Dinoroseobacter shibae DFL 12 = DSM 16493: one gene and its partner. The protein of the gene in region 1 interacts with the protein of each later gene in a pairwise test. Links are inferred from orthologs where the notes say so. Each region holds a gene or a part of one and is shown on either strand. Other genes may lie near its edges. The genes, in order: mrdA and DSHI_RS05980.

Region 1 (3,314 bases):
CAGTGTCGTGAAGATGAAATCGGTGTGCTTCTCGGGCAGGAAGTTCAGACGGCTCTGAGTGCCTTCCATGAACCCCTTGCCCGTCACGCCGCCGGACCCGAGGGCGATCTTGGATTGGGTGATGTGATAGCCCGCGCCAAGAGGGTCGTTTTCGGGGTTCAGGAAGGTGTCGATGCGCCGATACTGGTAGTCCTGCAACAGCTGCCAGTCGGTTCCGCGCGACATCAAAACCGCCGCGACCAGAGCAATGCCGCCCAGGATCACCACCGCGAAGTAAAGCCAGTGAACCCCCGCGACGAACATCACAACCCCGCCCCCGGCCATCAGCAGGATCGAAGTGCCGAGATCCGGCTGGCGGAGCACCAGGGCAACAGGGATCATGATCAGCAGCACGGGGACAAGCACCCAGAACGGGTGGGAGGTCTTCTTCAGATCCAGCACGTCGTAATAGGCAGCCAGCAGCATGATCAGAGTGATCTTCATCAGTTCCGAAGGCTGCAGGCGCATGAAGCCGAGATCGATCCAGCGCTGGGCGCCCATGCCGACCACGCCAAAGAATTCCACCGCCAGCAGCAGGACGAGCGACACGATATAGGCCAGCACCGAAAGGTTGCGCCAGACATAGATCGGCGTGAAGGCGACCACGAACATGATCGCCAATCCGAGGGCAAACCGCTTCATCTGCGGCTCGACCCACGGGGTCATGGATCCGCCCGCCACGGAATAGAGCATCAGGAACCCGAAGCTGGCCACCGCGACGATCAGCAGAATGAGCCCCCAGTTGAGGTGCAGCACCTTGGCGAGCCCGGTGGGGACCCGCTGAATCTGTGACTCGAGATAGCTCATGCGCGGCTGCGGCCCTGCTCGGGCTCCTGGCGCGGGCGCAACTCCAGTGCGCGTTGCCGCTCGTCGATCATGTTGCGCTGATGGGCGGGATAGGCGCTGAGCGGGGGCAGGCCGCCATAAAGCGCCTGTAGCAGGACGTCCCGCGCGATCGGGGCCGCGGCCTTGGAGCCACCGCCGCCATGCTCGACAACGACCGAGACGGCATAGCGCGGGGCATCGAAGGGGGCATAGCCCACGAACAAGGCATGATCGCGCCGGTTCCACGGCAGGTCTTCGTTGCGAAACACGCCGCGGGCGCGTTCTTCGACGGTGATGTTGCGGACCTGGCTGGTGCCAGTCTTTCCGGCGAGCCGATAGGTGCTCTCCGCGATGCGCGAGCCATAGGCCGTACCGCTGCGCAGGTTCGTCACCTCGTAGAGCGCGCGCTGGATCACCTCCAGATGCGCGCGGCGAATGCCGAGTGGCGCGGGGTCGGGCCGTGCCACGGGCCGGTCGTTCACAGCCCGGATCAGGCGCGGCATGATCTCGCGCCCGGTTGCGAGCCGCGCTGTCATCACGGCCAGTTGCAGCGGTGAGGCAAGAACGAAACCCTGCCCGATGGACGCATTCAGCGTATCGCCCACCTGCCACGCCTCGCCCCGGTTCGCGGCCTTCCAGGCGCGGTTGGGCATCAGGCCCTCGGCCACCGCCGACATGGGCACATCGAACCGGGTGCCGAGGCCAAAGCGGCGCGCCATCTCGGCGATCTTGTCGACGCCGACCTTCTGGCTGATGTCATAGTAATAGACGTCGCAGCTCTCCCGCAGGCTGTCGACCAGGTTCATCCAGCCATGGCCGCCGCGTTTCCAGCAATGGAATCGGCGCGTGCCCAGCTTGTAATGCCCGGGGCACCAGACCCGCTCGCCCGGGTCGATCACCCCTGCTTCCAGCGCGGCCAGCGCCGTCAACATCTTGAAAGTCGAACCGGGTGGATAGGTGCCCTGCACCGTCTTGTCGGCCAGGGGACGGTATTCATCCTCCAGCAGGGCTCTGTAATCGGCGCTGGATATCCCCCGTACGAACTTGTTCGGATCGAAACTGGGTGCCGAGGCGATGGCGCGGATATCGCCATCCTCGATATCCATCACCACCACGGCCGCGCTTTCCCCGGCCAGTCGGGCTTCGGTGTAGTTCTGCAGCGCGTGGTCGAGTGTGAGTTGCAGATTGGCGCCCGGTTGACCCTCGTCCCGGCGCAATTCTCGCATCACCCGGCCCGCGGCGTTCACCTCGATCTGGCTGCTGCCGGCCGAGCCGCGTAGCGCCTGTTCGAACTTGGCCTCCACCCCGGTCTTGCCGATCTGGAAGCGGGGGATCTGCAACAGCGGATCGTCATCGTTGAGCCGTTCGAGATCGAAATCGCTGACTGGGCCGACATAGCCGATGGAATGGGCGAAATCCTGGTCCAGCGGATAGTAGCGCGACAGCCCCACCTCGGTCACGATGCCGGGCAGGGCCGGGGCGTTGATGCTGATCTCGGAGAATTGCTCCCATGTCAGCCGGTCGGAAATCGTCACCGGCACAAACGGCGACCGACGGCCCATTTCCCGCCGCGCGCGCGCCAGGTCCTCTTCGGGAAGCGGGACGATATCCGTCAGTGTTCTCAGGACCGCATCCACGTCGCCTGCGTCCTCGCGCACGATCACGACCCGGTAATTCGGCGCATTGCCCGCCAGCAGAACCCCGTCACGGTCATAGATAAGCCCACGCGCCGGGGGCAGAAGGCGGATATTGATCCGGTTCTCTTCGGCCAGGAATTTGTACTGTTCGGCTTCCTTCACCTGCAACTCGCGCATGCGAACCGCGAGGGCACCCAGAACGCCCAGTTGCAGCCCGCCGACAATCAGCCCCCGGCGGGTGATCGTGCGCGCGCTGAGCTTCATGTCCTTGTCGGCCCGTTTCATACCCGCATCCCGAGAATGCGCGGACCATCGGTCGGGCGGGGGCGCACGCCGCACAGATAGACACTCGCCAGAACCACCACCGGATAGATCGCGAGCGTCGACAGAAGGTGGAGCATCTGCGCGCTGAACGCCGGTTGCGGCACAAGCGCAATCGCCAGCAGGACGCGCTCGGCCACGGTCATCGCCGTGAGTGTGGCTGCGACCAGGCCGAACTCGACGGCGATCGGGGTCTCGCCCTCCCGGTAGGCTTGGCGGCGCATCACCTCGGAGCCGACCAGCACAAGAAGCGTCCAAAGGCCGGGGGGGCGTTGGAACAAGAAATCCTCCACCAGCACCACCGCCACGATCAGCGTGACCGGAAGGACATCGGGGCGCCGCAGGACCCAGGCCAGGATAACGCAAAGCACCACGTCCGGCCCAGGGATCCGCGGCGCCGCCACGCTCAGCGGTAACAGCGCAACGATCAGGACGGCCGCCACAAGGGCCAGGAAGACCACGCGCAGCACCCACAGCTTCGGCTCGAACGCG
Region 2 (3,419 bases), 620 kb from region 1 along the record:
GGGCCTGATCGTTCCAGAGGTTCGGGTCCTCGATCATCGCGTCGAATTCTTCGAGCCGGTGCGGCGCGGTCTCGTAATCGAGCCGCTGAGCGAGAAGGTCCAGCGATTTGCGGATCGCTTCGACGGTGTTCTGGATCTCTGCGCGCATGGGGGAGTGTCTCTTTTTGTTGCAAGGGGCGTGGCCCCCGGGGTCCGGGTGTAGCCAAGACCCGCCAGACGGGCAAGAGCCCCGCGGGATGGGCCAGCGGCCAAGCGGTTTCGAAACCGCTTGGGCCACCGCGGATCCGGGTGCGCCAGGATCGGGCGTCTCGCGGAGCGGCGCGCAAACGGGAAAAACATCCTGCCCTTGAGCGGGGCGCAGTCCGCGTCACGGGCCAAGCGGTTTCGAAACCGCTTGTCGCCGCTCTGCCCGGCGGTTTGGTCAGTAAAGCCCGCCGGCCGTCACCGTCCCGACATTGGCCTTCTTCGGCACCACCGCCGTGCGCCCGGTGGAGGTCACCACCTCCTCCGAGCCGCCCTGTTGCCCGTCGGGCGTGTACATGGGCAGGTTCGCGCCCATGGCGAAGCCACCGTCGAGGATCGCACCGGCACCATAAAACGGCTCTTCGCCCTTGCGAAAATACTCCGCCACAACGGTCGGCCCGGTGGCATCGTCTTCGAGCCGTGCGCCCGAGAACCGGTCGATCTTCACGAAGCTGCCGCCCTCGGGCACGGTGAACCTGCCGCCGCCGTAGGTCTTGATCGCGGTTTCCATGAACTGGTTGAACACCGGGCCGCACATTCCGCCGCCAGAGGCGCCGCGCCCCAGGGTCCGGGGCCGGTCGTACCCGATATAGCAGCCCGCCACGATGTTGGACGAAAAGCCCACGAACCACACATCCTTGGCGTCGTTCGTCGTCCCGGTCTTGCCCGCGATGGGCACGGGCAGGTTCACGGTCCGCGCCGCCGTGCCCCGCTCGACCACGCCGCGCATCATCGAGGTCAGCTGATAGGCGGTGATCGGGTCGATCACCTGGCGGCGGTTGGCCATGATCCGGGGCGCGGTGCCTTCGGCCAGCGCCTCGGCCTCGCAATCCAGGCAGGTGCGCTGGTCGTGGCGATAGACGGTCTTGCCCCAGCGGTCTTGCACCCGGTCGACCAGCGTCGGCTCCACCCGCTGTCCGCCATTGGCGAACATCGCGTAGGCCGCGACCATGTTGAACAGGGTCGTCTCCTGGGAGCCCAGCGCGTTGGCGAGATAGGGTTCGAGATCCTCGTAGACCCCGAAGCTTTCGGCATAGTCAGCCACGGTTTCCATGCCGACCTCTTGCGCCAGCCGCACGGTCATCAGGTTGCGCGAACGTTCGATCCCGGTCCGCAGGGGCGTCGGTCCGTAAAACCGGTTCGAGGCGTTCTTGGGCCGCCAGACGCCCGCGCCGGTGTCGACCGCGATCGGCGCGTCGATCACGATGGTGGCCGGCGAGTAGCCAGTGTCCAGGGCCGCGGCGTAGACGAGCGGCTTGAAGCTGGAGCCGGGCTGCCGCGTGGCCTGGGTCGCGCGGTTGAAGACCGAGGACTGGTAGGAAAACCCGCCCTGCATCGCCAGCACGCGGCCGGTATTGACGTCCATCGCCATGAAGCCGCCCTGCACCTCGGGGATCTGGCGCAGGGACCAGGTGTTCTCGCCCTCGGCGCGCACATGGATCACGTCGCCCACGGCCAGAAGGTCGCTGGCCTCGCGCGCCTGGGCGCCGAGACTGCCGTTCGCGCGGCGCGGCCGCGCCCAGGTCACATCCGCATCCGGCAGGATCTGCGGCACACCTTCGGCCACGCCTTCCACGCCCAGCAATGCGCCGCCCTGGCCGAAGTCCAGCACCACCGCCGGGCGCCATCCGTCGATGTCCCGCGGCACGCGCAGATCGTCCAGCGCCGCGGCCCAGTCGGCCGCCACCAGCGCCGGGTCGAGCCGCTCCGCCGGGCCGCGATAGACCCCGCGGGAGCGGTCGTAACGCTCCAGCCCGGCCTGCAAGGCACGGGCAGCCTCTTTCTGCAGGGTCGGATCGACCGTGGCCCGGATCGACAGCCCGCCGGTGAAAAACTCTTCTTCCCCGAACCGACCCGAAAGCTGGCGGCGGATCTCGTCCGTGAAGTAGTCCCGGGGCGGCAGGGCGCGGCGGAAAGACGGGAAATCCCCGCTCTGAACCGTGCGCAGGGGCTCGGCGCGGGCGGATTGGTAAGCCGCCTCGGTCAGGTAGCCGTTCTCGTACATCTCGCGCAGCACGAAATTCCGCCGCTCCACCGCGCGGTCCATGGCGCGCACCGGGTGATAGGTCGAGGGCGCCTTGGGCAAGGCCGCGAGATAAGCGGCCTCGTGCGGCTCCAGTTCCGCCAGGGTCTTGTTGAAGTAGGTCTGCGCTGCGGCGGCGACCCCGAAGCTGTTCTGTCCGAGAAAGATCTCGTTCATGTAGAGTTCGAGGATGTCGTCCTTGCTGAGCGTCTCCTCGATCCGCGCCGACAGGATCAACTCCTTGATCTTGCGCTCGGCCGACCGCTCGCCGCCCAGAAGAAAGTTCTTCATCACCTGCTGGGTGATGGTGGACGCCCCGCGCAAGGGCCCACCCGTTGCCGCGTCCAGCGCCGCCGCGGCCATGCCGCGCGGGTCGTACCCCTTGTGGACGTAGAAATTCTTGTCTTCCGCGGAGATGAACGCCTGTTTCACCAGATCCGGGATCTCGTCGGCGGGCGCGAAGACGCGCCGTTCGCGGGCGAACTCGTCCATCAACGCACCCTCGCCGGAATAGACGCGGGAGATCGTGGGCGGCGCGTATTGCGCCAGCGCCTCGGTGTCCGGCAGGTCGCGGCCATACATCCAAAGCACCGCGCCGATGCTCAGCGCCACGGCGAAGAGGCCCAGCGTCACCGCCGAGAAGATGGCTCCGAAAAACCCGAAAACGAAACGCAGCACGCGTGTACTCCCAATACCGGTATCAGCCCCCAGATATACGCGCCCCGGGGCAGCGGGTCAAAAGCGAAGAATGGACGCACGGGCGCGGTTTCGCCGAGAGACGTCACGTCTTCGTGCGCGGACGGGCTTCGGCGGGCTTGTCGGGGGCATGGGAGCCGGTAGCCTCAGTCCATGACCCCGCCGCCGTCTCCGACCCCCGAACAGGTGCTTTCGACCTATGGCCGCGTGGCCGATGATTTCGCGCGGATGCGCAACACATCGCTGTTCGAGCTGCCAATGCTGCAGGCGGTGCAGGCCCATGCGCCGGGGCGCGACCTGCTCGATCTGGGCTGCGGGCCGGGCGCGCCGCTGGCGCGGTGGCTGTCGTGGCGCGGGTTTCGGGTGACGGGCGTGGATGGCGCAGCGGGGATGCTGCCGCATTTCCGCCGCAGCACTCGGGGCGCGCGGGCCCTTCGGGCGGATATGCGCCACCTGG

Evidence for each region.
Region 2: the proteins of mrdA (region 1) and DSHI_RS05980 interact in binary tests that used the Escherichia coli proteins (3 or more experiments, as listed by UniProt). The link is inferred for Dinoroseobacter shibae DFL 12 = DSM 16493 from one-to-one orthologs.

Annotation. Positions count from the first base shown.
Region 1 is NC_009952.1:581,555-584,868, forward strand. What follows is about bases 315-3,314. They hold mrdA (penicillin-binding protein 2), read right to left. Parts: upstream 2,787-3,314; coding sequence 843-2,786; downstream 315-842. Other genes in these bases: rodA (rod shape-determining protein RodA), read right to left, coding at 315-846; DSHI_RS03015 (hypothetical protein), read right to left, coding at 2,783-3,314. In the rest of the region: more of rodA, read right to left, coding at 1-314. UniProt on the Escherichia coli protein: Catalyzes cross-linking of the peptidoglycan cell wall. Responsible for the determination of the rod shape of the cell. Is probably required for lateral peptidoglycan synthesis and maintenance of the correct diameter during lateral and centripetal growth.
Region 2 is NC_009952.1:1,200,931-1,204,349, reverse strand. What follows is about bases 184-3,288. They hold DSHI_RS05980 (penicillin-binding protein 1A), read right to left. Parts: upstream 2,945-3,288; coding sequence 422-2,944; downstream 184-421. Other genes in these bases: DSHI_RS05975 (class I SAM-dependent DNA methyltransferase), read left to right, coding at 3,116-3,288. Outside these bases: prfB (peptide chain release factor 2), read right to left, coding at 1-148; more of DSHI_RS05975, read left to right, coding at 3,289-3,419. UniProt on the Escherichia coli protein: Cell wall formation. Synthesis of cross-linked peptidoglycan from the lipid intermediates.